Regions from separate parts of the Plantactinospora soyae genome, predicted to be linked through region 2. Evidence: riboswitches for the same ligand, from Rfam matches in the RefSeq annotation. Region 2 holds a riboswitch; the other holds the start of a gene.

Region 1 (15,546 bases), 5.7 Mb from region 2:
AAGCTCGACGGGGAGAACACCACCCTCTACCGGGACGGGCTGCACGCCCGTTCACTCGACTCGGCACACCATCCGTCCCGCGCCTGGATCAAGGCCCTGCACGGCAGGATCGCCGCCGGGTTGCCCTCGGGCTGGCGGATCTGCGGGGAGAACGTCTACGCCCGGCACTCGATCGGATACCAGGACCTGGAGAGCTGGTTCTACGCCTTCTCGGTCTGGGCCGGCGACCGTTGCCTGGACTGGGACCGGACGGTGCGGTTCACCCGGGGGTTGGGCGTTCCGGTTCCACCGGTGCTGTGGCGGGGCACCTTCGACGAACGGGTGCTGCGTACGCTGCGGCTGGACCCGGCCCGCCAGGAGGGGTACGTGGTCCGGACCGTCGCGGGGTTCTCCCGCCCCGAGTTCGACCAGCGCGTCGCCAAGTGGGTACGTCGACACCACGTGCGTACCGACGCGCACTGGATGCTCGCCCCGGTGGTGGAGAACGGCCTCAGCCCGCTCGCCCCGTTCTGGGAGGTCCGCTCCGGTGGCGCCGTCGACGTACCGCCGCTGCTGGCCGCCACCGGGACGACCGGTACCGACACGGTCGCCGTCGACCGGGCCGAGGCGGCGGTGGCCGACGTCGGCGCCCGGCTCGCCCTACTGGGCCGGTCCGGAGATCTCCGGCTGGCCGGCGTGCTGGCCGCGCTGTTCCACGCCAGCCCCCGGGCCTGGCTGGCGACCCGGCTGGTCGCGTCGGTCGGAATGCCACTGGCGCGGCGGGTCGCCGATCTGGTCGGCCTGCACAGCGGCCTGCACCGGCAGTTCCCCGACGAGGAGCGCCGGGCCGGTCTGGTCCGGTTGGCCGTCGCGGCCGACCTCGGGGTGCTGCACGCGGTCGCCGCCGCAGTCCTCGCCGGCCGTACCGACGGTGCCGCCGGGCCGGCACGCGAGCAGGTCAGCTGGTCGGAACTGCACGCCGACGAGGCCGACCTGCTCGGTACGGCGCCACTGGAGCCGCTGCGGACGGAACTGCGCTCGGCACTGCACGACCATCCGCCGGACGTGGCGGACCGGTGCTGGGCCGAGACAAGGCAGGCGTACGCGCAGGGTCGGATCAGCACCCCCGGCGAGGCACCGGCGGCGAGCTGGCGGTGGCGGGCCGGGGAGTTCCCCCGCCTGGTGATGCTGGTGGGGCCGTCCGGCAGCGGGAAGAGCACCGTCGCCCGTGGCCTTCCCGGTGTCGACGGCGTCGTCTGCCTGGACGACCTGCGGCAGGCCCGGGGTTCACGCGCCGACCAGCGCGCGAACGCGGCCGTTCTCCGCGAGGGGCTGCGTCGGCTCGACCGGCGACTCGCGGGCGGTGGGACGACGGTCTGGGACGCCACCGGGCTGAACCGTCAGCAGCGTTCCCTGGTCCACGCGGTGGCCGAGCGCCGGGACGCGTTGACCACGCACGCCGTGCTGCTGGTTCCGGAGGACGTCCTCGTCCGGCGCAACGCCGGCCGGGCCGATCCGGTGCCGTCGGCGGTGCTCGCCGCCCAGCTCCGCCGGTTCTGGCCGCCGTACCCGGGTGACGCGCACCGCACCTGGTACGTCGGGGTCGAGGGAACCGTCGCCGACGTCGCCGGGACCCTGTCCGACGATCCGGAAACCCCGGTCGACGACCCGGCGACCGGAGACGGCTGATGCGGACCAGCGAGGAGATCTACCACCGGATCCGCTGGGACCCCCGGTTCGATCCGGCCCGCTTCGTGCTCGGGGTGAACGTCCGGGGGCCCCGTCCCGCCCGGGTTCCGCTGCCCGCGTTCGTACCCGGTGGTGACGTCCCGTGGCACCGGGTCCTGTTCATCGAGGCCGACGGCGAGGTGGTCTGGGACCGGTCGGCCGGCGTGGACCGGATCGACTCGTCGTCGGCCGGCCGGGTCCGGGACCCGCGCCGGCTCCGGGCACCGTTCTTCACCGCCGGTACGCCGTTCCGGTGGGATCCGCTCGTCGGCTGGCACGACGCTGCCGCTCCGGCCACCAGCGCCGTCCCGGCCACCACCGGTTCGGCAGCGGTACGGCTGCGCGTACTGACCTGGAACGTCCTGTGGGACCGGTACGACGGTGACCGGATCGACACGGCCCGACGCAGGCCGCTGCTGCTGCGGGCGCTGGAACGGGCCGACGCGGACGTGATCGCCCTGCAGGAGGTCGAAACGGGGCTGCTCGACCTCCTGCTGCGGGCGCCCTGGGTCCGGGCCACCTACACCCTCGACGCCGATCCGTCCGGCCGGGACGTCGACGACACCGGGCTGCTGCTGCTCAGCCGGCTGCCGGTGCGGGAGGCGGGCCGGTACGCCCTCGGCCGGCACAAGGCCGTGGCGGCCATCACGGTGCAGACCGCCGCCGGTCCGGTCGTGCTGGCCGGTACCCATCTGACCAGCGACCATGCCGAGCACGGCGCCGCCCGACGCGACACCGAACTGGCCCGGCTCGCCGAAGGGCTGGCCGGGGTCGACGGTGCCGTGATCCTGCTCGGCGACTTCAACGACGGGGGAACCGGACCCGGCGTCCTGCCCGGCCTGCGCGACGCCTGGACCGAGGTACGCGGTCCCGACGACGGAACGCCGACCTTCGATCCACGGGTCAATCCGCTGGCCGCCGTCTCCACGCTCTCCGGCCGCCCGGCCCGGCTGGACCGGGTGCTGGTGCGCGGTGCCGGGCTGCGCGCGGTGGCCGCGGCGATCCTGGGCGATGCTCCGGCGGCTCCGGGCGGGCTGTTCATCTCGGACCACTACGGCGTCGTCGTGGACGTCACCGTCGGGGCGGACCCGGCCGGCGTCGACCCGTCCGTCCCGCGGCATCCGGACCCGCCGTCGGGTGGCGGGCCCGACGGGTGGCCGCGACCGGATCACCCGCTGCCGAGCCGTCCGGTGCCGGATCACCCGCTGCCGGGCGGATTCCTGCCGGAACTACTGGCCGGCCCCGGGGACGGGCGGCCGGCGGCCGGGGAGCGGCATCGGATCGTCCTCGCCGGCCGGGTCACCCGTCGGCTCCGGGCGGCGCTACCGGAGGCGGCGGTACACGTCGTCGGGTCGCGACGCCTCGGCTGTGCGCTGGCCGGCGCCGACCTGGACCTGGTGCTGGCGGTGCCCGGACCGGTCGACCTGGCGGCGGTCGAGGCGCGGGTGCGCGGGGCACTGCCGGCGGCGACCGGGATACGGCCGGTGGCCGGCACCCGCGGACCGGGGCTCCGGCTGCGGGTCGAGGACCTCGACGTCGACCTGGTCGTCGTGCCCACCGTGGACGTGCCGGCGGCTGCGGCGGTGATCCGACGGGCCGAACTCGGCGAGGTCGCGGCGACCGCCCTGAGCGCGGTCAGCGACGCGGACGCGGTGCTCGCCGAGGTGGGTGCGCGCCGGTCCGCCTTTCTCGGGCTGGCCCGGCAGGTGAAGGCGTGGGCGCGGGCCCGTGGGCTGGACTCCGCCCCGTTCGGCGGGTTGCCGGGCCTCGCCTGGACGGTGCTGGCGGCGCGAACGGTCTGCGACGCCGGTGACCTGCCCCGGGCCGACCTGCTCCGGCACTTCTTCGCCGAGTGGGCCACCTGGGACTGGCGTCGACCGGTCGCCCTGCGGCCGAACCCGCCGGAGACCGAGCTCGCGGAGCCCGTCCGGATCCTGACCCCGTCCGCGCCGGTCCGGTCCTGCACCGGACAGGTCGGTGCCGGCGGGCGGGACCTGCTGGTCCGGGAGTTCCACCACGGTTGGGAACTCGTCGAGGCGGCCGGTCCCGGTTCCCGGCCGGACCTGCTGTCGCCGCCACCGCTGCGGCAGCGGCACGCGGCGTGGGCGGTGCTGACCGTACGGGCGGTCGGGGGCGAGTCCTCTCAGGTGACGCTGGGCCGGGTCCGGGGTCGGATACGCGCCCTGCTCACCGCCCTGGAACGGGCCGGGGTGCCGGACGCGCACGCCTGGCCCCGGCCGTACGAGTCCGGATCCGGGGTGACCCGGTACGCGATCGGGCTCGGTCAGGCGCCACCGGACCCGTACCGGCTCGGCACCGTCGCCGACGCCTGGCTGGCCGGGCTGCCCGGTACCAGCGTCGACTGGGTGCCGGGCGACGGCCTGCCGGCCACGGGTACGCACGACTAGCTGTACTGCCCCGCTCGGCTGGACGCCCTGAGCCGCCGCCCCCTGAGCCCGCCGTACGCCAGATCGGGTTCAGGAGCCGTTCGGACGGCTGCGCCGGTGCTGGCGTCGGGTCTCGGTGGGACGGGTCGGATCGACGTACCGGGGAAGGTCCGGCTCGTCGGGGCGCAGCGGCACGAGTGCGTCGGTGAGCGCGTCGACGATCGCCTCGGTGGCCCGGGCGGCGGCGCCCGGCCCGAGCGGGTCGATTCCGCCGAGGTCGACCGGTGGGCCGAAGTGCACCCGGATCACCGGTCGGCGTACCAGTGCCCGGCCGAGTGCCCGCAGCACTCCACGGGGCGCGACGTACGGCAGTATCTCGTGTGCCCCCCACTGCGCCACCGGTACGACGGTGGCACCGCTGGCGAAGGCGAGCCGGGCGGTTCCGGTCTTTCCGCGCTCGGGCCACATGCCGGGGTCGAGCCCCATCCGCCCCTCCGGATAGACCAGGACGACGGATCCCCGGGCGACCGCCGCCGCCGCGTGTTCGAGGGCCAGGCCGACGGTCGGGGTACGCCGGTCGACCCGGATGTGTCCGCTGTGTCGCATGGCGGCGCCGAAGATCGGCGCCCGGAACACCCCGCCGGTCGCCATGATCCGGGGTGCGATCCGGCGTACCCGGCAGGCGGCGGTCAGCACGACCGGGTCGAACGGGTTGATGTGGTTGGCGGCCAGGATCAGCGGCCCGTGCCGCAGTCCGTCCGGCACGTCGCCGGTGACCCGGAGCCGGGCGACCAGTCCGACGACGCCCCGGGCGACGACCTGGAGGAACAGCCAGAGGCGGGGGGCGCGCCACGGGTCGGTGGCGGTGGTGGTGTCCATCAGCGGTTGATCGTCGCACGTCGCGGGCCGTCCTGTACGCCGGGGCGTCGTACCCGGACACCGGCGCCCCACCCGCCCGCGCACCTCGGTCGTCCCGGCGGCCCGGGATCCGCCGTGGCCGCCCGTGGCGCGGCGGGTGTACCTGTCCCAGGCGTCGCTCCATTCGGCGCGTGCCGGACGTGACCGACCTCCCAGCGACGTCATCTACGACGGCGGGTAGTATTTACTACGTCGCGTAGTAAACATCTGGGGGTTCGCGTGGACGCGCTCGACGTCGCCCGATGGCAGTTCGGTGTCACCACCGTCTACCACTTCCTCTTCGTGCCGCTGACCATCGGCCTCTCGGTGCTCGTCGCCGTCCTGCAGACCCGCTGGCACCGCACCGGAGATCCGCGCTACCTGCGGCTGACCAAGTTCTACGGCAAGCTGTTCCTGATCAACTTCGCGATGGGCGTCGTCACCGGCATCGTGCAGGAGTTCCAGTTCGGGATGAACTGGAGCGACTACTCCCGGTTCGTCGGCGACGTCTTCGGCGCCCCGCTGGCGATCGAGGCCCTCCTCGCGTTCTTCCTCGAATCCACCTTCATCGGACTGTGGATCTTCGGCTGGGACCGGTTGCCCCGGCGCGTACACCTGGCCACCATCTGGGCCGCCGCGCTCGGCTCGACCCTGAGCGCGTACTTCATCCTGGCCGCGAACTCGTGGATGCAGAACCCGGTCGGCTACCGGATCAACCCCGACACCGGCCGCGCCGAACTCACCGACATCGTCGCGGTACTCACCAACAAGGTCACCCTGGTCACCTTCCCGCACACCCTGGCCGGCTGTTTCCTGGTCGCCGGCGCGCTGATGGTCTCGGTCGCGCTCTGGCACCTGCGACGCCCCGCCGGCACCCCGGCCGCGAAGACCACCAGTCCGGAGGCCACCAGGGCGGGGGAGGACCGGGCCGCGTTCCGGTTCGCCGCCCGGTTCGGCGCGTGGGTCACCCTCGCCGCCGCGGTCGCCGTCGTGATCAGTGGGGACCAGCAAGGCAAGATCATGACGCAGGTGCAGCCGATGAAGATGGCCGCCGCCGAGGCGCTCTACACCACCGAGTCGCCCGCGTCGTTCTCCGTGCTCACCGTCGGCAGCCTCGACGGCAGCCGCGAACTGTTCGCGATCAAGATCCCCTACCTGCTCTCCATCCTGGGTACCGGCGACCCGAACGGCCAGGTACGCGGGATCAACGACCTCCAGGCCCAGTACGTCAGCCAGTACGGCCCCGGCGGCTACACCCCGATCATCCCGGTCACCTACTGGAGCTTCCGGTTCATGATCGGCCTGGGACTGGCCGCCGCCGCGATCGCGCTCTGGGTGCTCTGGGCCCAGCGCCGGGGCCGTACCCCGACCTCGCGCTGGCTGTTCCGGGCCGGCCTGGTCATGCCGATCCTGCCGCTGGCCGCCAACTGCTTCGGCTGGATCTTCACCGAGATGGGTCGGCAGCCCTGGGTCGTCTTCGGCGAGATGCTCACCCGGGACGGCGTGTCCCGCAGCGTCTCCCTGCCCGAGGTACTCACCTCGTTCACCGCCTTCACCCTCGTCTACGCCACCCTTGCCGTCGTCGAGGTCCGGCTGCTGCTGCGCTACGCCAAGGCCAACCTGCCCGACGTCGAGCCGGCCCCGGAGCCCGACCCGGGCACCGACGACGAGAACAGACCGCTCGCGTTCGCCTACTGAACCCCTACGCCGACGCCGACCCCGCCCGACCGACCCGACCGGAGTCCACCGTGGACCTGCCCACCGTCTGGTTCCTGCTCATCGCCGCGCTCTTCACCGGCTACTTCATCCTGGAGGGCTTCGATTTCGGCGTCGGCATCCTGCTGCCCGTACTCGGCCGTGACGACCGGGAACGACGCGTACTGATCAACACCATCGGCCCGGTCTGGGACGGCAACGAGGTGTGGCTGATCACCGCCGCGGGAGGGCTCTTCGCCGCCTTCCCCGGCTGGTACGCCACCCTCTTCTCCGGCTTCTACCTGCCGCTGCTGCTGGTCCTCCTCGCACTGATCTTCCGGGGCGTCGCCTTCGAATACCGGCACAAGCGCGCCGACGCCGCCTGGAAGGCCCGCTGGGACACCGCGATCTTCCTCGGCTCCCTGCTCCCCGCCGTGCTGTGGGGGATCGTCCTGGCCAACCTCCTGCGCGGGGTACCGCTCGCCGCCGACCACGACTACGCCGGCGGCCTGCTCGACCTGCTCAGCCCGTACGCCCTGCTCGGTGGCGCGACCACCGCCGCGCTCTTCGTCACCCACGGCGCGGTCTTCCTCGCCCTGAAGACCACCGGGGAGGTCCGGCACCGCGCCGGCCGGCTCGCCGCCCGTGCCGCGCTGGCCACCGCCCTGCTCGCCGGCACCTTCCTGGCGGTCAGCCTGACGATCCGGCACACCCCGGCCGCCGTCGGACTCGCCGCCGGTGCCGCCGTCGCGCTGGTCGGCGCCCTGGCCGCCACCCGGGTACGCCGGGAGGGCTGGGCCTTCGTCGGCACCGCCGCCGCGATCGGGCTGACCGTGGCGACCCTGTTCGCCGCCCTGTTCCCGAACGTGCTGCCCTCCACCACCGATCCGGCCGGCACACTGACCGTTGCCAACGCCGCCGCCGGCGCCTACTCCCTCAAGGTCATGACCTGGGTGGCGGTGGTCTTCGCCCCGCTCGTGCTCGCCTACCAGGGCTGGACCTACTGGGTGTTCCGCAAGCGGATCGGCGTCGCCAACATCCCGGGCTGACGGCGACACCCAGCCCTCCGACGGTTGACGCGCATTGAGGCCTGCTACCCAGGAAGCACGCCACCACCGGTAGATGATCATGCCAGAGTCTCAACGGGCGGTTCAATGAAACAATTGAACCTGGCAGCCCCGCAGAGGGCATCGACCAACTACCTTGCTCGCACCCTTCGGAGGGCTCGATGACGCAGCTACCGATCCGGCACATCCGGGTCGCCGACGTACAGCGGATCACGCCGCACATGGCCCGGGTCAGCTTCACCGGCGACGACCTGGCCGACCTCCACCTCGACGGGCCCGACCAACAGGTCAAACTCTATTTCCCCCGGCCCGGTCAGTCCCGGCCCCGAATGCCCGAGCCCGGGCCGGACCTCTACCGCTGGTACGAGTCGTTCACCGCGATCCCCGAACCCGAACGACCATGGACCCGCAGCTACACCATCCGGGCCCACCATCCGCAGGGGACGCTGATCGACATCGACTTCGCCCTGCACCACAACGCCGGACCGGCCACCCGCTGGGCGCTGCACGCCACCCCGGGCGACACCCTCGCGATGTTCGGCCCGTCACCGGTCTTCGCCCGCCCCGTCCCGCTCACCGGCACCGACTGGATCCTGCTGGCCGCCGACGAGGCGGCACTTCCCGCGCTCGGCACCATCATCGAGGCGCTGCCCGAGGGCACCCGCGCACTCGCCTTCGTCGAGGTCCGCGACCGGTCCGAGGAACAACGGTTCGACACCCGGGGCGAGGTCACCCTGCGCTGGCTGCACCGTGGCGACCACCCCGCCGGACACGGCACCCTGCTGACCGACGCCGTACGCGGCGCGGACTTCCCACCCGGATCCGTCTTCGCCTGGCTCGGTGCCGAGTCCGGCACCGTACGCGCCCTCCGCCGGCACCTCGTCGGCGAGCGCCGGCTGCCCCGACGGTCGGTCGACTTCACCGGCTACTGGCGGCTCACCCTGACCCAGGACGACGCCCCGACCGAAGAGGACCTCGTCGAGGCGCGGGAACGCCTCGCCGACGCCTCGGCCGCACCCGGCCCGAACTGACGCCACCCGACCAGTAGTCGCCGCCGACCCGACGAAGTGTCCCACGCTGCCGACACCCCCCGGGTGTGTCGGCAGCGGCACTTCCGCATCCCCCGGTACTCCGCCCGCCCGGCCCACCGCACAGTCAGTCGAGCGGACCGGTGCTGGAGGTCCCGTTCGGCGAGTCCACCCGCAGGTCGACGGCGGCGGCGGGCACCAGCGCGACATCCGGGCCGGCGTCTTCCCACCGCCCCTCGGCCAGCCGGTAACCGAACGCCGCACCCGGCGCGGCGACCAGCGTGCCCTGCCCGTCCGGCAGCCGCAGCCGTACCGGCACCGTCGCGGTCCAGTCGACGATCCCGCTGGCCACCACCCGCAGCCGCGTCCCGACCGGTCCGAGCATCGCCATCGCCCAGGCCGGATAGTCGTCGTACTGGATCGTCCGCAGCAGCAGACACCTGCCGTCCGGGCTGACCCCGTACACCGTCAGTTCCGGCCCGGTGCCGGCCCGGTGGGTACCGATCGGGTCGTAGAACTCGGCGAGCGCCTCCGCCTCGCCGAGGTGCCGCGCGGCCACCTCCCCGGGATCGTCGCCCCACGCCGGCCCCGCCCCGGGCATGGTGTGGACGATCCGCGTCGGCTCCGGCCGGCCACCCACCGACAGGATCTCCGAGGTGTTGCTGACGTGCACGAAGTTGGACGGGTCGACCGGGGTACGGGACAACGCCAACGTGACCCTCGTCCGCTGCGGCGGCACCTCCAGCACCGCGGCCCCGTCCCGGAACACCACCGGCCGGAACGTACGCCGAATCCTCCCGTCGGGGCCGAACGACAGGTCCGGGGAGAACTCCACCGGCCGGCCGTCGTCCAACACCAGCAGTACGTCGTGGCCGTCGCCGAGCAGCGCCGCCCGCGAATTGCCGTCCATGCCGGCGTCGGTGACCTGTTCCACCGTCATCACCTCGTACCGGTCCTCGACCGACTCCACGAACGCCGCGTACCCGACCAGCCGGTCACCGTCCGGCTTCGACACCACCGGGTTGTCGGCGCTGCGCGCGATGACGTAGGCGGTCGCCCCGGCCGGGGTGGTGCCGGCCCAGACCACGTGCGGATCACCCGCCACCCGAGCCTCGATCCGCTCCAGGTGGCGCCGCCACACCTCCAGCAGTCGCCGCCGGTACAGCTGGTTCCCGGCCAGGTCGCCCCGGGTCGGCTGGTCGAACAGCGGGGAGGCGAACTCGACCCGGTCCCGGCCACCGGGGTACCGCAGCATCCCGCCGGTCGACGCCGCCGCGGCCACCGCCAGGCCGGCGGCCAGGACGCTGCGCCGCCGTACGACCCGTCGCCGGCCACCCCGGCGTACCTCGTCGAGCAGATTCGGCGGGCCCGCCAGGTGATCCGTCGCGCGCTGCAGGACGATCCGCACATCGCCGTCACTGATCGTCATCGTGAACCTCCGGAATCGTTGGAGACAGGCACGACGAGACCCGACCCGGCCAGCGCGGCACGCAGCCGCGTCAACCCCCGGGCCGTATGGCTCTTCACCGCGCCCTCGGAACAGTCGAGCGCTGCGGCGACGTCGGCGACCGACAGGTCCTCCAGGAAACGGAGCACGACCGCCGCCCGCTGCCGGTGCGGCAGCACCCGCAGCGCCGCGACGACCAGCTCCCGGAGCAGCACGTTCTCGGTACCGTCCGGCGCGGACGGGTCGATGTCGCCCAGCGCCCGCTCCGGCCGCCGGGCCCGCCGACGCCAACGGCTCGCCGCCCGGTTGATCAGAGCCCGCCGGGCGTACGCCTCCGGCACGGTCCTGACCCGACGCCAGTGCAGGTAGACCTGTTCCAGCACCTCCTGGAGCAGGTCCTCCGCCTCGTGCCGGTCTCCGGTCAACAGGTAGGCGACCCGCAACAGCGTCACCGACCTCGTACGGACGAAGTCGTCGAACTCCGCGCCACGCGAGTCTCGCATCCCGCCTCCCGGTCTCGTCGCCCTTAAAGACACCGGGAGAGGCGGTACGGGTTACCGCCACACCGATCCGGGCCACGGCCGTTCCCACCGGACTTGCAGGAGCACCGGACCGGCGGGAACACCGGAGCGGCGGTACGACGGCGAGCCGCGTCGTACCGCCGGGGACGGCGGGCGTCAGCCGAGATCGATCGTCGGATACAGCGGATGGTTCGCCAGCAGGTCGGCCGCCTGACCCGCGACCCGGTCCGCCACCGCCCGGTCGAGCAGATACCGTGCCTTCGACGCGGCACCGTCGGGCCCGGCGTCGGGCCGGGTACCGGCCAGCACCGCGTGGACCAGCCCGGCCACCTCGTCCATCTCCGCGACGCCGAGACCCCGACTGGTCAGCGCCGGAGTACCGAGCCGGATCCCCGAGGTGTACCAGGCGCCGTTCGGGTCCCGGGGCACCGAGTTCCGGTTCGTCACGATGCCGGCGTCCAGCAGCGCCGCCTCCGCCTGCCGCCCGGTCAGGCCGTAGCCCGACACGTCCAGCAGCAGCATATGGTTGTCCGTACCGCCGGTGACCAGGGACGCGCCCCGACGCGCCAACCCCTCGGCCAGCGCCACCGCGTTCTCCACCACCCGGGCGGCGTACGTCTGGAAGTCCGGCCGCCGCGCCTCCGCCAACGCGACCGCCTTCGCCGCCATCACGTGCGGCAACGGTCCACCGAGCACCATCGGGCAGCCCCGATCGACCTGCGCGGCCAACTCCGGTCCACACAACACCATCCCGCCGCGCGGGCCACGCAGCGACTTGTGCGTCGTCGTGGTCACGATGTGCGCGTGCGGCACCGGATCGAAGTCACCGGTGAACACCTTCCCGGCCACCAGGCCAGCGAAATGCGCCATGTCCACCATGAACGTCGCGCCCACCTCATCGGCGATCTCCCGCATCAACCGGAAGTTCACCCGCCGCGGATACGCCGAATAGCCGGCTATCAGGATCAGCGGCCGGAACTCCCGGGCGATCCGCCGTACCTCGTCGTAGTCGAGTAGCCCGGTCGTCGGATCCGTACCGTAGCTGCGCTGATCGAACATCTTGCCAGAGATGTTCGGCCGGAACCCGTGCGTCAGATGCCCACCCGCGTCCAACGACATGCCCAGCATCCGCTGGTCGCCGAGCTGCCGCCGCAACACCGCCCAGTCCTGCTCGGTCAGCTCGTTGACCTGCCGGACCCCGGCCCGGCCCAGCGCCGGGACCTCGACCCGGTCCGCCAGTACGGCCCAGAACGCGACCAGGTTCGCGTCGATCCCCGAGTGCGGCTGCACGTACGCGTGTGCCGCCCCGAACAGCTCCCGGGCGTGCTCGGCGGCGATCGACTCCACCGTGTCGACATTGCGGCAACCGGCGTAGAACCGCCGGCCGACGGTCCCCTCGGCGTACTTGTCGCTGAACCAGTTACCCATCGCCAGCAGCACCGCGGGCGAGGCGTAGTTCTCCGAGGCGATCAACTTCAGCGACTCACGCTGGTCGACGAGTTCCGCGCCGATCGCGTCGGCGACCCGGGGCTCCACCGACCGGACCACATCCAGAGCCGAACGGAACGCGACGGACTCGGAGCTGAGCTCGGACACCTGACTGGCCACAAGACCTCCTGGGCAGGAAGAGAATTCGGCCCAGGCGCTCGGCACACGTCACTCGACGGGACCGCTTCCCGATGGTTGACCCCATCCCAGCGCGCCAGTCACGGTCCGGGGCCGAGCCTACCAACCCGCACCGGGCCCCGCGACCATCCGCGCCGCGCAACGTCGGGGTACGACCACACCCGAGGAAACGCGGTGCCACACCACCGGCCCCACCCGGCGGGAACCCCGCCGGGTGGAGACACATCCGGAACCGGGCTCAGCCGGCGTCGCGCAGCTCGGCCAGCCGCGCCTCTATCTCGGCCAGCTCGGCCCGCAACTTCTCGGCCTGCTGCTCGGCCTCCCGACGCTCGACCGACATGATCTGTTCCACCGCCTCGTGCACCCCCGGCACATCGATCAGGCCCACCATCTTCAGCGCCTCGGCCGGCTTGATCACGTACGGCTTCGCCAACGACTTCGTCCCCTGCGTCGCCGCCAACGTCCACTCACCCTCGGCGTACGTCAGGGTGACGGTCAGCCCCGCCGGTCCCTTCGGCTTCGCCGCCTTCACCGGCCGACGCGCCGGCTTGGCCTCGGCGTCCACCGACGGAGCCGGGGGAGTGTCCACTTCGGTCACTACTGCCTCCTCGCGGGGCGCCGGCACCGGCTCCCTGACAATCTTGAATTCTGGCTCCGGCGCCGCCTCCGGCACCGGCTCCGACCTGGCCGCGACCCGCCGCGTCGTCGCACCACGAGGCGCGACGGCCAGATCGGTGGGGGAGAAGGGCAACTCGTCCCGGCCGAACCGGACCACCACCCACTCCTCGGACACCGCCGGGTCGGTCAACTCGACCACCTGCCCGAGCTGGCCGGCGATCTGCCCCGCCGCCTCGGTGAACAACACCTTCGGCTTGCGGCCGCCCGCCAACGCGTCCCTGATCTGCTGCAACTCCTCGGTGGACAACCCCTGGTCGGCGGTACGCGCGGCAGCCATCAGATCCCTCTTCCGTACACCTGTTTGATTCCTGACTTACTACCAGGCCGGCCCGACAACGTCGAGACGGACACACCGGATCGAGATCATCAGAAAACTCGGAACCGGTGCCGAACCCGGCGCCCCGAGCCGGACGTCGACGAGCGCTGTGAGCGCCCCCACACCGGAACAGGCCATCCGCCGCGCACCCCACCTGGCAGGATCGCCTCCTGGTGGGGCCGTCGGGCCCCAGGCGAGGAGGCGACCGTGGCCCCGGTGACGGTGGTGACCGGCGGCGGCCGTGGAATCGGCGCCGCGACGGTCCGACAACTCGCCGCCGCCGGACACGACGTGGCGTTCTGCTACCGCAGCGACGCCGAGGCCGCCGCGACGGTACTGCGTGACGTCCACGCCGCCGGCCGGCGGGGCATCGCGGTACGCGCCGACACCACCGACCCCGACCAGGTCGGCCACCTGTTCGACGCGGCCGGAAAACTGGGGGAACTGACCGGCCTGGTGAACAACGCCGGGGTGACCAGCCCGATCGGGCCCTTCGTCGACCTGACCCTGACCGACCTGCGCCGGGTCGTCGACGTCAACCTCGTCGGCTACGTCCTCTGCGCCCAGCAGGCCGCCCGCCGCCTCGGCGACGGCGGCGCCATCGTCAACGTCTCCTCGGTCGCGGCCACCCTCGGCAGCCCTGGCGAGTACGTGCACTACGCCGCCGTCAAGGCCGCCACCGACACCCTGACCATTGGCCTGGCCAAGGAACTGGCGCCCCGGATCCGGGTCAACGGGGTCTCGCCCGGCATCATCGACACCGAGATCCACACCCTCTCCGGCGTACCCGACCGGGCGCACCGGGCCGCCGACCGCATCCCACTGGGCCGTCCAGGCCGGGCCGACGAGGTCGCCGCCGCGATCGTCTGGCTGCTCGGCGACGCCGCCTCGTACACCACCGGCACCGTACTCAAAGTCGCCGGCGGCATGTAGCCGACCCGGCCCCGGGACGCCTCCGTCGGCCCCGACGGCTTCCCGGACCGGGCCGCCCCGGCCGCACTCGCCGTGGGGCAGGCCCGGACCGTGCCGTACCGACCTGCCTCAGTCCTCGCCGGCCATCCGGAACGCACCGCTGTCCAGCCGGCCGATCAGCCGGTGGGTCCACTCCGCCCGGCTCTCGGCGGTGTGCAGCCACAACCCGACGACCTCGCCGACCGGACCCCAGGTCTGCAGATCGGTGTCCGGCGGCAGTTGGGTGGCGATGCTCGCCCGCCACTCGTCCATCGCCCGGGCACGCCGCCGGAGCAGCTCGACCGCCTCGGACCGGGGGAGATCGTCGATCAGGCCCACCGCGGCGGCGAGCAGGTCCAACCGCGGATCGCGGCTGGACAGCGCGTCACGCAACATACCGAGGTACGCCTGCTCGCCCTCCCCGGTCACCTCGTACTCCATCCGCGGCGGTCCGCCCGCCGCGCTCGGCGTGGTCTCGTGCACCAGCAGCAGACCCTGCCCGGTCATCGCCTTGAGCGCGTGGTAGACCGAGCCCGAGGTGGCGCTCGACCACTCGTGCGCCCCCCAGGCCTCCAGATCGGCGCGGACCTGGTAGCCGTGTGCCCGGCCACGCCGGCGCACCGCACCGAGCACGAGAAGTCGAACCGCCGACATGTGCGTCCTCGTCCCTTCGAACCGATCGTCAGCCGGGGGTGCTGACCCACCACAGTGTGCCGAACGGGTCGACGAAGCCGCCCATCCGGCTGCCGTCGTCCTGGCCGGTGACCTCCATCGCCGACCGGGCACCGGCGGCAACCGCCCGCTGGTAGGCCGCTTCGGCGTCGGGCACGGTGGTCCAGAGCTGGACGTGCACCGGCTCGGCCGGTGAACTCAGGCACCGGCCGCCGTCGGGTCCCGAATCGGCGAAGAACAGCACGCTGGTGCCGATCCGCGCCTGCGCGTGCATCACCCGTTCGGGATCCGTGGGCAGGGGAACGACGTGGGACACCTCGGCCCCGAAGGCGCTCTTGATGAACTCCCCGAAGGCGTTGGCGCTGTCCACCATCACGTACGGCGTCACTGTCGACATCGAAACGGTCTCCTCACTAGCTAAATTTGGCTACCTGCTCGGCAGCGTATCACCGGAGTAGCCAAATTTAGCTAGTGAGAGATCGGGCAGGCCGGACAGGAACCCCCGAAACACCCCGACGCACTGGTCAACGCCGACACCACGTGGCACGATTCCG
Region 2 (15,546 bases):
GAACGCCGACCGGGGTGCGTACACCGGCGCGTTCGGCTCGGACAAGCTCGACGCCAGCGTCCTGATCATGCCGATCGTCGACTTCCTGCCGGCGACCGACGACCGGATGCGGGCCACCATCCGGCGGGTCGAGGAGGAGTTGTCCGACGACGGCCTGCTCCGGCGCTGGGACACCGATCCGGCGGCCTTCACCCTCTGCTCGTTCATGCTGGTGCACTGCCTCGCCCTGGCCGGCGAGCGGGACCGGGCCGCCGCGATGTTCGACCGGATCGCCGGCACCGCGAACGACCTGGGGCTCTTCGCCGAGCAGGTCGATCCGGGCACCGGCGAGCAGCTCGGCAACTTCCCACAGGCGTTCTCGCACATCGGACTGATCATCGCGGCCTGGGAGCTCACCACGACCGAGCCCGCCGCGGTGTGACCGCCGTGGAGCGACCGGGCCCGACCGACCGAACCCCGACCAGTACGTGCCGATCCGGTGGCGACAGGAGAGTTCCGTGAACGACTATCCACGCACGATCGTTCCGATCGACCACGTCGAGCCGGCGGCCCGACGGATCCGCGCCGTCCTCAACGGCGAGATGGTGCTGGACACCAGGAACGCCCGGTACGTCTGGGAGTGGCCGCACTACCCGCACTACTACATCCCGTTCGTGGACGTGAACCAGGAGATGCTGGTCGACGAGCAGGACGTCGAGCAGTACAGCCGGGGAACGGCCCGCCAGTACGGTCTCCGGGTCGGTGACACCTACCACCCGGGCGTGGTCCGGGTGCACACCGAGAAGTCCATCGAAGGGCTGCCGGACATGGTGCGCTTCGAGTGGGACGCCCTCGACGCCTGGTTCGAGGAGGACGAGGAGGTCTTCGTCCATCCCCGCGACCCGTACACGAGGGTGGAGGCGTTGCGTTCGACCCGGCACGTACGGGTCGAACTCGACGGCACGCTGTTGGCCGAGACCCGGTCACCCGTGCTGGTGTTCGAGACCGGCGTACCGGTCCGCTACTACCTCAACCGGACCGAGGTGGATCTCGGCCGGCTGACCGCCACGGACACCATCACGGCGTGCCCGTACAAGGGGAGGACCAGCAACTACTGGTCGGTCCGGACCGACGGCACCACCCACCAGGACGTCGCCTGGGCGTACGACTTCCCCAGTCACGTGTTGCAGCCGATCGCCGGAATGGTGTGCTTCTTCAACGAGCGGACCGACCTGATCGTCGACGGTGAGCGGCTTACCCGGCCACAGACCCGCTGGTCGAGGTAGGCGGGTCCGCGTTGCCCGAGGAGTGGCTGGGGCGCGTCGTCCAGGTGCTGGTCACCATCGTCGAGGCGGTGGGAGCGGCGGTGATCTTCATTGGAGCGGTCTGGACGGCCGCCCGGTTCGTGGTGACCGGGATCCGGCACCGCTCCGCCGCCGTCTTCACCCCGATCCGGCTGTCGCTGGGCCGGTTCCTCACGCTGGGGCTGGAGTTCCAGCTCGCCGCGGACATCCTGCGTACCGCCGTCTCGCCGAGCTTCGGGCAACTCGGCCGGCTGGCCGCGATCGCCACGATCCGGACCGCGCTGAACTACTTCCTCGGCCGGGAGATCCGCTCGGAACAGCGACAACTCGGCGGCCCGGCCGCTGACCGGCGAGCTGGCGATCCGGCCGCTGACCGGCGCCCCGGCGATCCGGCGGCCGATCGGCGATCCGAGAGCGCGACGGACCATCGATGAAGCCGCTCGGCACCCTGGTCACCGCCCTGGCGTTGGGTTCGGCGGCGGTGGTCCTGCTGACGACCGGCTCCTGGCGGGTAGCGATCCGGGTGCTGCTCGACCTGTTGACCGCCGCCGGCCTGATCCGGCTCGCCGCCGCGCAGGGCTGGATCGATCTCGCCAGTGCCGCGGTGATCGTCCTGCTCCGCCAGGTGGTCTCGGCTGTCCTGCTGAGGCCGCGCCAGCCACCGGACGCCGGACAGTGAGTGGGGGCGCGGCCCGCCATCGAGCAGGTGGGGCTCGACGGCGGGCCGCTGGTGGTCGGGGGCCGGGCATCGCCGCGTGCCCGTTCCCGACCGTTCCTTAGAAGCCGCGCCTACTGTTCGGGTCCGAGGCGACGGCGAGTACCTGCTGCAGGCCCCGGTAGGCCGGCTTGGGCTGGAAGTTCTCGTCCATCGGGGTGGCCGAGCCCTGGCCGTCGAACCAGCCGGGAACCCAGGAGTACTTGTCGCTGAAGCCCCACACGGTGAACATCACGCAGCGCGGGGTGAGCAGGCAGGCCTGGAGGAGCGTGTTGAAGCTGCCCACCTGTCCGGCCGTCTTGTACGTGTCGACCGGCAGGAAGAACCGCACGTCGACCTCGGTGAACGCGGTCTGCAGGCCGAGCCGGTCGAACCGGCGCAGGTTCTCCGGCGCGTCGATCGGCAGCGGGTACTGGAGGTCCAGGTGGCCCTGGAAGCCCATGCCGTGCAGCGGGACCCGCTGCTTGAGCAGTTGCTTGGCCAGCTCGTAGTACGCGGTGCTCTTCGGGTTGATGTTGTCGGTCGCGTAGTCGTTCAGGAAGAGCTTGGCGCTCGGGTCGGCGGCGTGCGCCCAGCGCAGGGCGTCGGCGATGTAGTTCGGGCCGAGGTGCTGCCGGAAGATCGTGTCACGCAGTACCGGGCTGTCGCCGTCGGTGAACGCCTCGTTGACCACGTCCCAGGCGCGGATCTTGCCCCGGAAGTGCTTCACCACGGTGGTGATGTGGTTCCGGACGATGGTACGCAGCTCGGCGGGGCTGATCGAGCCGTCGGCGACGCCCTGGGTCAGCCAGGCGGGAAGCTGGTTGTGCCAGAGCAGGGTGTGACCGTGCACCTTCTGCCCGTTGCGCCGGGCGAAGTCGACCAGCTCGTCGGCCGGCGCCCAGTTGTACTCACCCCGGGCCGGCTCCAGCGACTCCCACTTCATCACGTTCTCCGCGGTCACCGCGGAGAACTCCCGGGCCACCCGGGAGCGGTACTCGGGGTCGGCGTCCAGGGCGGTCATGTCGACCGCGGTGCCGATGCCCAGGCCGTGCTCGCGGGCCAGCGTCCGCAGCGGCAGGTCCGTGGACGGGGCCGGGGGTACGTGCGCGACGCTGCCTCCGGTCGCCACCTGCGCGGCGATCCCGCCGGTCACCTTCGTCGGCGCGGCGGTGGCGGTCGATGGTCCGATCGAGTAAAGCGAACCGGCGGCCAGTACGCCGACGAGAACGATCCGAAACTTTCTCATCCGTTCGAAACCTCCACGGGTGTGGTTCGTAGCCAGTTGCCGGCAGGGCCGGCGTTGTCACGCACGGGGGACGGGTGCGCGTGCATCCCTCCCGGAACGCGAGCCGGGCATCGATTTGCTGCACGTCGTGCTGTCGGAGATCCGACACCAATCGATCGCGGTCGTGGCCTTCTCGAACGTCGTCGATGGTGCTATGTGGCCGTACGTCAGCCGCCGGCCATCGCCGCCGCGAACTGCTCCGGGGTGAGTTCCGATCGGAACAGCCGTTGCAGGTTGGCGTTCAACCTCGTCGCGGTGCCCGGCTCCAGCGCCTGGTCCCAGGCGAGGCTGTACGACGGCGCCCGCGCCACCAGTTCGTGCACGGAGACGGCGAACCCGGCGTGGTCCGTACTCCGCAGCCGGTCGGCGGCGTCGGTGACCGGGGGCACCTCGCCGTCGGTGACCAGGTCGTCGAGGTAGGCGTCGGCGGTGACGTCCCGGACGAACTCGATCGCGGTCTCCCGGTGTCGGCTGGCGGCGGTGACCGAGAAGTACTGGGCCGGAATCCCGACCAGGTCCGCCGGGTTTCCCGCCCCGCCGGCCATGCTCGGGAACGGCACCCAGCCCAGTCGGCCGCCGAGGACGAAGTCCGGATTCTGGGCCAGCTGGGTGGGGTACTCCCAGGTTCCCATCAGCTGCATCGCGGCCCGCCCGGTCGCCAGCAGGCGCGGCGCGCCGCCGTCGTCGTAGCCGAGGGAGGAGAAGTCGTCACCGAACGCGCCCCGCTCGGCGAGATCCTGCGCGGCCAGCAACGCCTGCGCCACCGCCGGTTTCGACCAGGCGCCCGGCCGGCCTTCCACGATGTCGGCGGTGGTCCCGGGGCCGCCGATCCGTTCGGCCAGGTACATCACGTACATCAGCTCCGTCCAGCCCTGGGCGCCGCCCAGCGCCAACGGGGTGATCCCGTCGGACTTGAACTCGTCCACCAGGGACAGCAGGTCGGCGTAACTGCGCGGCGGAGTCAGCCCGGACCGGGTGAAGACGTCCTTGTTGTAGAAGAGCACCGTCGGATGCGTACCGCTCATCGGCAGTCCGTACTGCCGGCCGTCGACCATGCCGCCGGCCAGGGCGCTGGGCAGGAACCGGTCGACGGCGGCCGGTGGCCCGGCCAGGTCGGCCAGTCGACCCGCACGGGCGAGCCGGGCGAGGGTGGCGCCGCCCCAGCTGACGAAGACGTCCGGGCCGTCCGACGAGTCGACCGAGGTACGCAGCTTCTCCTTGTAGTCGTCGTTGCCGAAGGTGAACAGTTCGACGTCGGCCTCGGCCGACCTGTTGTACCGGTCCACCAGTTGCCGCAGGGCCGAGTCCTGCCCCGGCGGGGTGATGGCCCACACCCGGATCGTCGCCGTACCGCCGTTCGCCGGGGGCACCGGAGACAGCCCCCGCCCCCGGGTCAGTTCCGCCCCGGTCAGGGTGACCGCCAGGACCAGGATCGCGACCGCCGCACTGGCGAGCCCGGCGCGCTGCCGCCGTCTGCGCCGGTAGCGCTCGCGGATCGTCGCGATGGCGCCGGGAGCGGCCGGTGGCAGCGCGGCCTGCGCCTGGGTGAGGGTGGCGACGACCTCCTCGGCGAGCCTCCCATCCTCCACAGGCCCGATCTTGTCAGCCACGTGCGCTCCGAATCGCCGGCTGGGTGGTTGCCAGATGTGTTCGCAGGGCCCGTCTGGCCCTCGCGTACCGGCTGGAAACCGTGCCCGGTGGATCGCCACAGATCGCCGCGATCTCGCTGAAGGTGTACCGGTAGAGCACGTGCAGCACGACGACGGTGCGTTCGGGCTTGCCGAGTTCCTGCAACGCCTGCCACAGCGCGCCGTTGGTCACCACGGCTCCGGCCGGATCGTCGGGCCGGTGGTCGACCTCGTCGCTCGGCACCTCCCGGCGCGACCGTCGCCACCGGCTCACGTTCCGGGTCACGATGACCTGCCGGGCGTACGCCTCGGGGTTGTCCCCGGCCTTGCGCCACCGCTGCCAGACCTCGACCACCGCGATCTGGGCCAGGTCGTCCGCCTCGGCGGCGCTGCCGCTGATCAGGTACGCGAACCGCCGCAGCGCGTCCAGGCGCGCCCGAGCGAACTCCTCGGCGTCGCCGAACGCACCACGGGCCATCAAGGTCCCCCCTCCGGTACGCCGGACGCCGAATGTCGTCAATCCGTTGGGTCGAACCTATCGGCTGCGGACCGGTACATCACCGCTGTGCGCCGTCGGCCTTCCGGTCAGACCTGTGCTGACCGGGCGGTCAGCCGTTCGGCGAGTTCGACGGCGTTCCGGAACAACATCGCCACAGTGGTCGGACCGACCCCGCCGACCCGCGGGGTGATCGCGCCGGCCACCTCGGCACATGTCTCGTCGAGGTCGGGCAGCAGCCGGCGACCCGCGTACCGGACGCCGCCGCCGATCGCGACCGCGCCGGGCCGCAGGTGCTCCGGCCGGACGATTCCGGGTACGCCCACGGCGGCGACCACGATGTCGGCGCGCCGGGTGTGCCGGTCCCAGCCGGGTACGCCGCTGTGCACGAGGGTCACCGCCGCGTCGGCGGTGGATCGCTTCTGGCTCAGCAGCAGCGAGAGTGGACGGCCGAGCGTCGTACCCCGACCGAGCACCACCACGTCGCGGCCGGCTACCGGGACCTCGTAGAAGGCGAGCAGCGCCTCGATGCCGGCCGGGGTGCACGGCACCGGGCCGGGCTGCCCGGTGGCGAGCCGACCCAGGTTCTCCGGGTGCAGCCCGTCGACGTCCTTGTCCGGGTCGATCGCCGAGATGGCGGCCGGGTAGTCGATCTGCGCCGGGGTCGGGTGCTGGACCAGGATGGCGTGTACCCCGGGGTCGTCGTTGTAGGCGCTGATCGCCCGGACCAGGTCCGCCTGGCTGGCCGTACCGCTCAACTGGGTGTGCGGCGAGGCGAAGCCGAGTTCGGTGGCACGCTGCTGCTTCATCCGGATGTATCCGACGCTGGCCGAGTCGTCGCCGACCAGGATCGTCGCCAGGCTCGGTACCACACCGGCCCGGCGCAGTGCGGCGGTCCGGGCGGCCACGTCGGCGAGGACCGCTTCGGCGACGGGTCCACCGGGCAGCAGCCGGGCGGTGCGCGGCGTACCAGTACTGGTCACGGGGCTTCCACCTCTGTCGCGGGAAAAGCCCCGGCACCCAGGCGTACGGCGACGGAGTCGAGCCCGGCGGACCGTTTCCCGGTGGTGCTCCACCCGACGCCAGTCGCGGACCGCCGCCGACCAGCCTAGTCCGGCCCGCCGGCCCGTCGTCGGGTGATGTCCAGCCAGGGCTTCACCCAGCCCAGAAAGCGGGCGTGCATCCGCTGCGGGTCGGGCCCCGGGTCAGGGTTGAGTCGGGTCAGGTCCTCGACCGCCTCCTGAAGCAGGGTGGCGAGGTACACGTGCAGTGCGGTAGGGCTGTCGTAATAGTCGAGCGGCAGCAGGGTCCGGACGGTCAGGCAGGGCCATTCGGTCGCGCACGTCCCGCAGAGCCAGATCGGGCGCCGTGGCGTGTGCGGAAGCTGGTTCGGCTCCAGCTCCTGCGGGCCTGTGTCGTTGGTCGGCGGTTGGCCCGGCGATTCCGGGTCCGGTGCGGTGGCGGTCATCGGCTGGCACCCCGTCCGTCGTGGGTCTGCGCGGGGGTGAGCCGATCGGCGCGGCCGGCACCGGGCTGGCCAGGCGGGGGATTCCCGACCCGGAAGTGTCCCGGGTTGGTCGGCCGGTCCTGGCCGCGAGCCGGCGATGGCGGCGATGGCGGCGTGGGAGTCGCGCCGGGGCAGTCCCGGCGCCGGCCGCACCGGCAGTACCGCCACAGTCGCAGCCAGTCCGGTCGGTGTGCTTCCTGCGTACGTCGTGGCCAGGTCATCTGCCGCGACCTCCCTTCGGGTCGTGGAGGCGGGGGCCGTCGCGGCTGGAAGGCGTACCGGGACGGTCCCCGCGCGGTCCGCCCGTCCTGGTCGATATCGGGTCCGCGCGGTCCGGCTGATTCCAATCTGGACCGCCGGGCCGCCGCACGGCAGACTGCCAGGGCGTACTACACAGCGCAGTCGAGTACTTACAGGAGAGGTAAGTGTGTGCACATGGAGATGTGGATCCGGGCCCTGAAGGCGGCCCGCGCGAGCGCCGAGGTCTCACAGGAACGCCTGGCCGCGATGATCAACTACAGCCCGTCCACCATCGCGGCGATCGAGACCGGTAGGCGCCGGCCGACCATGCCATTCGCGATGGCCGCCGATCAGGCGTTGGGCACCGCCGGCCTGCTGGCCGAGTTGCTGGCGGCGGCGAATCGGCAGGAGTCGCCGAGCTGGTTCGCGCCGTGGCGGTCGATCGAGGAACAGGCGACCCGGCTGCGAACGTTCGAGCCGTTGCTTGTGCCGGGACTGTTGCAGACCGAGGAGTACGCCCGCGCGGTGCTGACCGGTAGCGGGCTGCACACGCCGGACGAGGTCGAGCGGCTGCTGGCGACCAGACTCGAACGGCAGGCACTGCTGACCGAAGAGGAGCCCAAGCTCTTCACCGCGATCGTGGACGAGGGCGCGCTGCGCCGGGTGGTCAGCAGCCGGGACATCCAGCGAGCCCAGCTCGGCCGGCTGGTGGAGTTGGCCGCCCAGCCGCACATCCGGCTGCACGTGATCCCGGCCGACGCGGGCGGGCACGCCGGAATGGCCGGCGGTTTCGTCCTGGCCACCCTGCCGGATGGCGACGAGGTGGCACACATCGACGGGGTCTTCGGTCAGGTCATGGACCGACCGGACGCCGTCGGTATCGTGGGGCGCATGTGGGACGTGCTGCTCGGCGAAGCCCTGCCCGAGCGCGCCTCCCTGGAGCTGATCGAGAAGCTGGGAAGTGAACTGTGAACACTCATCCCACCCCCCGCTGGCGCACCTCCACCCGGTCCGGCAACGGCGGAAACACCTGCGTGGAGGTCGCCGACAACCTGCCCGGCCGGGTGCTGGTCCGGGACAGCAAGGACCGGCCAGGACCGGCGTTGACGTTCGCCCCGGACGCTTGGCGCTCGTTCGTCGCCGGGCTCGCCAGCCGGCCGTAGCCGTACTCGGCAATACCGCTCTGACCTGCACCGACGTGAGTACGCCTCGGGTCGGTACGGCTCGACTCGCGCCTGTCGTACCCGGGCCGTACCGTTCTATTCAGGTGCTTCTGAGACAAGGACGGTGAGGGCGGATGTCCCGAGAAGGCGATGTCAACCACCCCACGCGTGAGTTCCCCGGTTACGCGAAGGGGCAGGCCACACCCGGCCCGGCCGATCCGTGGGCGGGCAACGACCGGGAGCACGCGGAGCCGTTCGAGACCGACGCCTCGCACCCGGAGACGTCCCGTCCCGAGCCCGCCGGTGGCGGCAACCGGGGCCGGGGCCTGGTGCTGTTGGCCGGGATCATCGGCCTGGCGGTCGTACTGGTGCTCGGCGTACAGGTCAGCGGGCTCCTGCCCGACCTGCGGAACCCGTTCGCCAAGGAGGAGACCGACCGCAGCCAGCCGCCGCTGCTGAAGTCCATCCAGGACCTCAGCCGGTACGTGGCGGCGGAAGGCAACTTCGAGGTCGTCGTCGACCTGGAGAAGAACCGGAAGTACGTTCCGGAGTTCCTGCTCGGGGAGCGCACCCTGTTCGTCGGCGCGGGCACCGTCGACTCGTACGTCGACTTCGGGAAGATCGCCGAAGGGGCGGTGGTCGAGTCGGCGGACCGGAAGTCGGTGGAGATCAAGCTTCCGGCACCGCAGCTCGGGGAGATCAACCTGGACCTGGAGCGGAGCTACGTCTTCGCCGAGAAGCGCGGCGTGCTCAACCAGCTCGGGGAGGTCTTCGGCGGTGACCCCAACCGGCAGCGCGAGGTCTACCTGAAGGCCGAGCAGAAGATCGCGGATTCGGCCAAGAGCAGCGGGCTGACCGAGCGGGCCCAGGAGAACACCCGCAAGATGCTGGAGGGGCTGCTCCGCTCGCTCGGCTACGAGAAGGTGACCGTCACCTACACCCAGCCGTAGCCGCCCAACTGACAGCGCCGCCGGGTCCCGTCGCGGACCCGGCGGCACTGTTCATGTTCGGGGAAGGAGTGCGTCAGTGGGAGTTGGCCAGGTAGCGGTCCTCGTTCGGCATGATGATCCAGAGCGCCAGGTAGACGATCACCTGCGGGCCCGGCAGCAGCACGGACAGCACGAAGAGCAGCCGCATCATCCCGGCGGACATGCCGAAGCGACGGGCGAGGCCGGCGCAGACACCGGCGATCATTCGGTTGTCCCGGGGGCGGGTCAGCTTGCGACTCATCGTCGTCTCCTCACTCGGCGCCGGAACTCCACCACATCGGGTTCCACGGCGGCTGTCTTCAACGGTAGGAACGCCACGCTCGGGCGCCCTCGGTCCGGAGGGGGATCCGGACATGCCGTACCCGTAGGTATGTACCCGGGCGGGCCGCCCCCGATACCTGCCGTCCGGCTCCGGGTAGGCTCGCCGATCGGCAGCTCAGGGGCGATGCTGGGGGTAATCGGCGGAGTCGCCGGGGCCGAAGGCCGGCAACGACGCCGGCTCGGGAGGGGTATCGATGATCAGCGCTTTCGACCTGTTTTCGGTGGGGATCGGTCCGTCGAGTTCACACACCGTCGGTCCGATGCGGGCCGCCCGGACGTTCGCCACCGGACTCAAGGCCGATGGCCTGCTCGCCGGCACGGCCAGGGTGCACGCCGAACTCTTCGGCTCGCTCGGCGCGACCGGGCACGGGCACGGAAGTGGACCCGCGGTACTGCTCGGGTTGCTCGGTGAGGCGCCGGAGACGGTCGACCCGGACCGGGTCGCCGAGACGGTCGCCGGGATCCGGGCGGAGGGCCGGCTGGCCGTACTCGGGGCGCACGGCGTCGACTTCGACTTCGACCGCGATCTGGTACTGCACCGCCGTCGCTCGCTGCCGTTCCATCCCAACGGGATGACCTTCACCGCGTACGACCTGGCGGGTGAACCGGTGCGGAGCCGGACCTACTACTCGGTGGGCGGCGGGTTCGTGGTGGACGAGACCGCGACCGGCGCGGACCGGATCAAGCCGGACACGACCCGGGTGCGGTACCCGTTCTCCACCGGCGCCGAGCTGCTGGCCCTGACCGCCGAGACCGGGCTGTCGATCAGCGGGATCATGCTCGCGAACGAGCGGTCCTGGCGGAGCGAGGCGGAGATCCGTACCGAGCTGCTGGAGATCTGGCGGGTGATGCAGGAGTGCGTCGAGCGGGGCAGCCTGCGGGACGGGACGCTCCCCGGCGGGCTGCGGGTCCGGCGCCGGGCCGCCGAACTGCGCCGCGGCCTGGAGGCCGATCCGGGAGCCACCGACCCGCTCCGGGTGATGGACTGGGTGACGCTGTTCGCGCTCGCGGTCAACGAGGAGAACGCGGCCGGCGGCCGGGTGGTCACCGCGCCGACCAACGGTGCGGCCGGGATCATTCCGGCGGTGCTGCACTACTACACCCGGTTCGTGCCGTCGGCGTCGGACGACGGCGTCGTCCGGTTCCTGCTCGCCGCGGCGGCGATCGGCGTGCTGTTCAAGGAGAACGCCTCGATCTCCGGTGCCGAGGTGGGCTGCCAGGGCGAGGTGGGTTCCGCGTGTTCGATGGCCGCGGCCGGGCTGGCCGAGGCGCTGGGCGGTACGCCGGCCCAGGTGGAGAACGCGGCGGAGATCGGCATGGAGCACAACCTGGGTCTGACCTGTGATCCGGTCGGTGGACTGGTGCAGATCCCGTGCATCGAGCGGAACGCGGTCGCCAGCATCAAGGCGATCACGGCGACCCGGCTGGCGCTGCGGGGCGACGGTGAGCACGCGGTCTCGCTGGACAAGGTGATCAAGACGATGCGGGAGACCGGCGCCGACATGAAGGTCAAGTACAAGGAGACCGCCCGGGGCGGCCTCGCCGTCAACGTCATCGAGTGCTGACCGCCCGCACCTGACCACCTGACGTCCGGCCGACCCCGGCGACCCCGGGCGGCCGGACTGCCCGTGGTCGATGGAGAGCGGCGGATGGCGGGTGGGTGTCTGGTAGCTGGCGCGGCGGTGGGCGTCCGGTAGCGTTGGGCCCTCGTCGGGTTGCGGGTCCGTGGCCGGAAGCCGGAGCGGGCACCGAGTCCGGTTAGTCGTTTTTCTAGGGATTTTCCCGACTGGTACCCTATGGCGCGTCGGCGGCTGCGCCGGAGCGGCTCGACCAGAACGAGCGGGAGGCGGCTGTGACGTCTGGCGTGGTGGCGGTGTGGTCGCACCGCAACACGCTCCGGCTGCTCGTCCGGCGGGACCTGGCCGTGAAGTACCAGCAGTCGGTGCTGGGCTATTTCTGGTCGCTGATCGAGCCGCTCGGGATGGGCGCGATCTACTTCTTCGTCTTCGGACTGCTCTACAAGTCGGCCACCAACCGGCACCTCGGCGACGCCGCCGACTCGTACCCGCTGTTCCTGATCACCGGCATCTTCGCCTGGATGTGGACCAGTTCGGCGATCGGCGAGGCGACCAACGCGCTCACCGGGCAGGCCCGGCTGATCACCACGATGAACCTGCCGCGCGAGGTGTTCCCGATCGGCCGGGTCGCCGGCCGGTTCGCCGAGTACGTCGCCGGGCTGCCGATCCTGGCCGCCGTCGCGATCGTGTACGCCTCGCTCGGAAAGATCGATCTGGGCGTCACGCTGCTCGCGCTGCCGCTCGCGGTGCTGATCCAGGCGACCCTGCTGATCGGCGTCGCACTGCTGCTCTCCTCGCTCAACGTGCTGATGCGGGACATCGAGCGGCTGATGCGGCTGGTCACCCGGGTCCTGTTCTACGCCACCCCGATCATCTACCCGCTGACCCTGGTCCGGGAATCCTCGATGCCCGACTGGGTGAAGATCGCGTACGAGATCAACCCGCTGGTCGGGATCTTCCAGCTCCACCACGCGGTCTGGTACCCGGACGAGTTCCCCGACGCGCGGCTGCTCGGGGTGGCCGCCGGTGGCAGCCTGCTCGTCCTGCTCGCCGGCTGGTGGGTGTTCCGCCGGCTCGAACCCGCCGTACTCAAGGAGCTCTAGTGGGCGGGGCGATGATCGAGGCGGACAACCTGGGCATCCGGTTCGTCCGCAACCGGCGGCGCAACCTGCGGCTGCGGGAGATGTTCATCCACCGGGGCGGTCGGCAGCCGGCCGCCGGGGTGTTCTGGCCGCTGCGCGAGGTCTCGTTCGAGGTGAATGCCGGCGACACCGTCGGGATCATCGGCCGCAACGGCACCGGCAAGAGCACGCTGCTGCGCCTGATCGCCGGGGTGCTGATCCCCGACGAGGGCGAGATCCGGGTACGCGGCGCGGTGGCCCCGCTGCTGGAACTCTCGGCCGGCTTCTCCAACGACCTCACCGGGCGGGAGAACGTCCACCTGGTGGGCTCGCTGCACGGACTCAGCCCGAGCTTCCTCCGGCGGCACTTCGACCAGATCATCGACTTCGCCGGTGAGCAGATCGCCAACGCCATCGACACCCCGGTCCGGCACTACTCGTCCGGGATGAAGGTCCGGCTGGGCTTCTCGGTGATCGCCCAGCTCCAGCATCCGATCCTGCTGATGGACGAGGTGACGGCGGTCGGCGACGCCGACTTCCGGAAGAAGTGCTACGACACCATCGACGGACTGATCGCCGAGGGTCGTACCGTGATGCTGGTCTCACACAATGAAAACGATCTCACCCGGTTCTGTACCCGGGGACTCTATTTCGACGGAGGACGATTACGGGTGGACGGCACCATACGCGAGGCACTTGACGCATACCACGACGTGGTCAGGCCGTGATGCTGGCGATCCTGCTCACCCCGACCCGGCCCGGCCCACCCCTCACCCTCGCCGGCGGCAAGCCACTCGCCGCCGGACTGCGCGAGCAGTTGCGCGCGGCCGGTGCCCGGGACGTCGTACTCACCGATGATCTGGCGGAGCTGGCCGTGCTGGCCGGTACCGTCCGGGAGCCGGTGCTGCTCTGCTCCGGCGACCTGGTCGCGCACACCGCCGTACTGCGTCACCTCGGCACCAGCCCGATGCCCGGGACGGTGGCCCTGGTGCTGCCCGACCCGGACGCCGGGCCGGTCGCGGTGCTCGAGGACCGGGGCCAGGTGGTCGCCGCCGGGCCCGCCGACACCCTCGGCGCCGCCCCCACGGGCGCCTCCGGCGGGGCGGTACGGGTCGGCGTGGCCGACCTTCCCGCCCTGGTCGCGGCGGCCCACGCCGTCGCCGAGGCGGAAGCCCGCACCGGCATCCACACCCCTGCCGCCGGCGCCGTCGCCGTCGGCAGCCCCGGCGGTACGTCGACCGTGCTGGACCGGCTCCTCGCGGAGCTGGCCCGGCCGGACTCCGCCGCCGGGTCGGGGATCACGATCTTCGCTTCCCGGGTACGCCTGCTCGTCGCCCGTCGGGTCGCCGATCCCGCCGAGCTGGCCGACGCCGAGGCGGCGGTGGCCGCGGTCGACTCCGACCGGGCCGAGTTGCGGCTCTCGGTGAAGGAGAAGGACGACTTCTTCACCACGTACTTCGTCAGCACCTGGTCGCCATGGGTGACCAAGCTGAGCGCCCGACTCCGGCTCACCCCGACCGGGGTGACCGCGATCTCGGTGGCCTTCGCGGTGGCGGCGGCGGTGCTCTTCGCGCTCGGCGGCCGGCCGGCGCTGGTGGCCGGTGCGATCCTGCTCTACCTGGGCTTCATGCTGGACTGCGTCGACGGGCAGCTGGCCCGCTACACCCGGCACTTCAGTCCCTGGGGCGGCTGGCTGGACACCATCGCCGACCGGGCCAAGGAGTACCTGGTCTACGCCGGCCTCGCGGTCGGGGTCGAGCGGGCCGGTGGACCCGGCTGGGCGCTCGGCATCGCCGCGATCACCCTGCAAACCGTCCGGCACATGACCGACACCTGGTACGGCGCACTGCACGACGAGGCGGCCAAGCGCCCCCGTACCGCCGCCGGTCCGGGCGCCACGGGTGGGCTGGGTGACCGGCTCAGTCAGGCGTCGAACCGGGTGCAGGCCGACACCGGCTCGCTGACGTACTGGCTGAAACGGACAGTGGTCTTTCCGATCGGTGAACGGTGGGCCCTGATCGCGCTGACCGTGGCGATCTTCAGTCCGCTGGTCAGCCTGGTCGCCGTACTGGTCTGGGGTGGGCTCGCGGCGGCGTACACGCTGGCGCTGCGTACCCTGCGGGCCCGGTCGATGCGGGTTCCGGTGCTGACCCGGGTGGACACCATGCTGCACCGCGACGACGGGCCGGCGGCGCGCTGGCTGGCGGTGCTCGGTCGGAACGCGGGCCTGTCCGGGCCGTTGCCGCTGGCCGTGCTCGCGGCGGTGGCCAGCGCGGCCCTGCTCGGCGCGGGCCTGGCCGGGCTGGGCAGCGGGCACGCGCGCTGGGCGGTGCCGCTGGCGACCCTGGTGGTGCTGCTCGCCGGGCTGCCGGCGGCGGTGCCACACGCCGGGGCGCTGGACTGGCTGGTGCCGGCCGCGCTGCGGGCCGCCGAGTACCTGCTGGTGATCGCGGCCGGCGTGCTGATCGACGCCGACGGTGCGGTGATCTTCGCGCTGCTCTTCGCGCTGGCGCTGCGGCACTACGACCTCACCGCCCGGCTGGAGAAGCGGGAGCGCGCGCCCCTGCTCGGCTCCCTCGGGTTGGGCTGGGACGGACGGCTGATCGTGCTCTCCGTCGCCGTACTGGTCGGCCCGCCCGCCGGCCGGATCGTGCTGCTGCTGCTCGCCGGGTACCTATTGGCGATTTTCGTGGTGAACGCGCTCCGTGGCTGGGTACCCAGGGACGTCCCCGGCCCACGACAGCCGACCGCTGTCGAGACCAGGACGGACGGACAGCCCGGATCCGACGACGCGCTCGCGGTCGCCGGGGCCCGCGAGGGCTACGTCCCGGCTTCCGGGGAATGGGACCGGGGTGCCTCCCCGGCGGAACGGGACCGGGACGGATGACGCCGCTGCCGGGGTGATCGGCCACCCCCGACTGGCGGCGCGGGAGAGGAACGGATGACGCTGCCAGCGGGGGACCGGCGCCGATGCCGCTGATCAGCTTCGTCGTGCCGGTCTATCGGGTCCAGGGTTACCTGCGCGACTGCCTCGACTCGATCCTCGACCAGCCGGTCCGGGACGTCGAGGTGGTCGCGGTCGACGACTGCTCGCCGGACAGCTGCGGCGAGATCGTCGCCGAGTACGCCGCCCGGGACCACCGGGTCCGGGTGGTGACCCTGGACGAGAACGTGGGGCTGGGCGAGGCCCGCAACATCGGCCTCGACCTGGCCACCGGGGACTACGTCTGGTTCCTGGA

The links. Region 2 has a riboswitch for ZMP and ZTP ahead of H4W31_RS05390 (bifunctional 5,10-methylenetetrahydrofolate dehydrogenase/5,10-methenyltetrahydrofolate cyclohydrolase). Riboswitches for the same ligand answer to the same signal wherever they lie in the genome.
Region 1: linked by a shared signal. The riboswitch ahead of H4W31_RS30330 (glycine hydroxymethyltransferase) and the one ahead of H4W31_RS05390 (bifunctional 5,10-methylenetetrahydrofolate dehydrogenase/5,10-methenyltetrahydrofolate cyclohydrolase) in region 2 are both predicted to bind ZMP and ZTP.

Annotation. Positions count from the first base shown of each region.
Region 1 is NZ_JADBEB010000001.1:6,928,240-6,943,785, forward strand. Features, by position in the region: gene H4W31_RS30290 (RNA ligase family protein) at 1-1,668, shown strand, start outside; gene H4W31_RS30295 (poly(A) polymerase) at 1,668-4,115, shown strand; gene H4W31_RS30300 (lysophospholipid acyltransferase family protein) at 4,185-4,973, opposite strand; gene H4W31_RS30305 (cytochrome ubiquinol oxidase subunit I) at 5,232-6,689, shown strand; gene cydB (cytochrome d ubiquinol oxidase subunit II) at 6,740-7,735, shown strand; gene H4W31_RS30315 (siderophore-interacting protein) at 7,915-8,784, shown strand; gene H4W31_RS30320 (hypothetical protein) at 8,909-10,210, opposite strand; gene H4W31_RS30325 (SigE family RNA polymerase sigma factor) at 10,207-10,731, opposite strand; gene H4W31_RS30330 (glycine hydroxymethyltransferase) at 10,906-12,357, opposite strand; ZMP/ZTP riboswitch at 12,379-12,469, opposite strand; gene H4W31_RS30335 (hypothetical protein) at 12,614-13,330, opposite strand; gene H4W31_RS30340 (SDR family oxidoreductase) at 13,577-14,302, shown strand; gene H4W31_RS30345 (PadR family transcriptional regulator) at 14,411-14,974, opposite strand; gene H4W31_RS30350 (VOC family protein) at 15,003-15,389, opposite strand.
Region 2 is NZ_JADBEB010000001.1:1,200,815-1,216,360, reverse strand. Features, by position in the region: gene H4W31_RS05425 (glycoside hydrolase family 15 protein) at 1-421, shown strand, start outside; gene H4W31_RS44135 (DUF427 domain-containing protein) at 498-1,265, shown strand; gene H4W31_RS05415 (DUF1622 domain-containing protein) at 1,277-1,717, shown strand; gene H4W31_RS05410 (hypothetical protein) at 1,714-1,962, shown strand; gene H4W31_RS05405 (endo-1,4-beta-xylanase) at 2,060-3,226, opposite strand; gene H4W31_RS05400 (ABC transporter substrate-binding protein) at 3,433-4,854, opposite strand; gene H4W31_RS05395 (sigma-70 family RNA polymerase sigma factor) at 4,868-5,371, opposite strand; gene H4W31_RS05390 (bifunctional 5,10-methylenetetrahydrofolate dehydrogenase/5,10-methenyltetrahydrofolate cyclohydrolase) at 5,479-6,372, opposite strand; ZMP/ZTP riboswitch at 6,401-6,489, opposite strand; gene H4W31_RS05385 (hypothetical protein) at 6,498-6,857, opposite strand; gene H4W31_RS05380 (helix-turn-helix domain-containing protein) at 7,332-8,108, shown strand; gene H4W31_RS05375 (DUF397 domain-containing protein) at 8,105-8,299, shown strand; gene H4W31_RS05370 (DUF4230 domain-containing protein) at 8,434-9,249, shown strand; gene H4W31_RS05365 (PspC domain-containing protein) at 9,323-9,529, opposite strand; gene H4W31_RS05360 (L-serine ammonia-lyase) at 9,804-11,174, shown strand; gene H4W31_RS05355 (ABC transporter permease) at 11,462-12,289, shown strand; gene H4W31_RS05350 (ABC transporter ATP-binding protein) at 12,301-13,035, shown strand; partial or broken gene H4W31_RS05345 (DUF5941 domain-containing protein) at 13,035-15,029, shown strand; gene H4W31_RS05340 (bifunctional glycosyltransferase/CDP-glycerol:glycerophosphate glycerophosphotransferase) at 15,278-15,546, shown strand, end outside.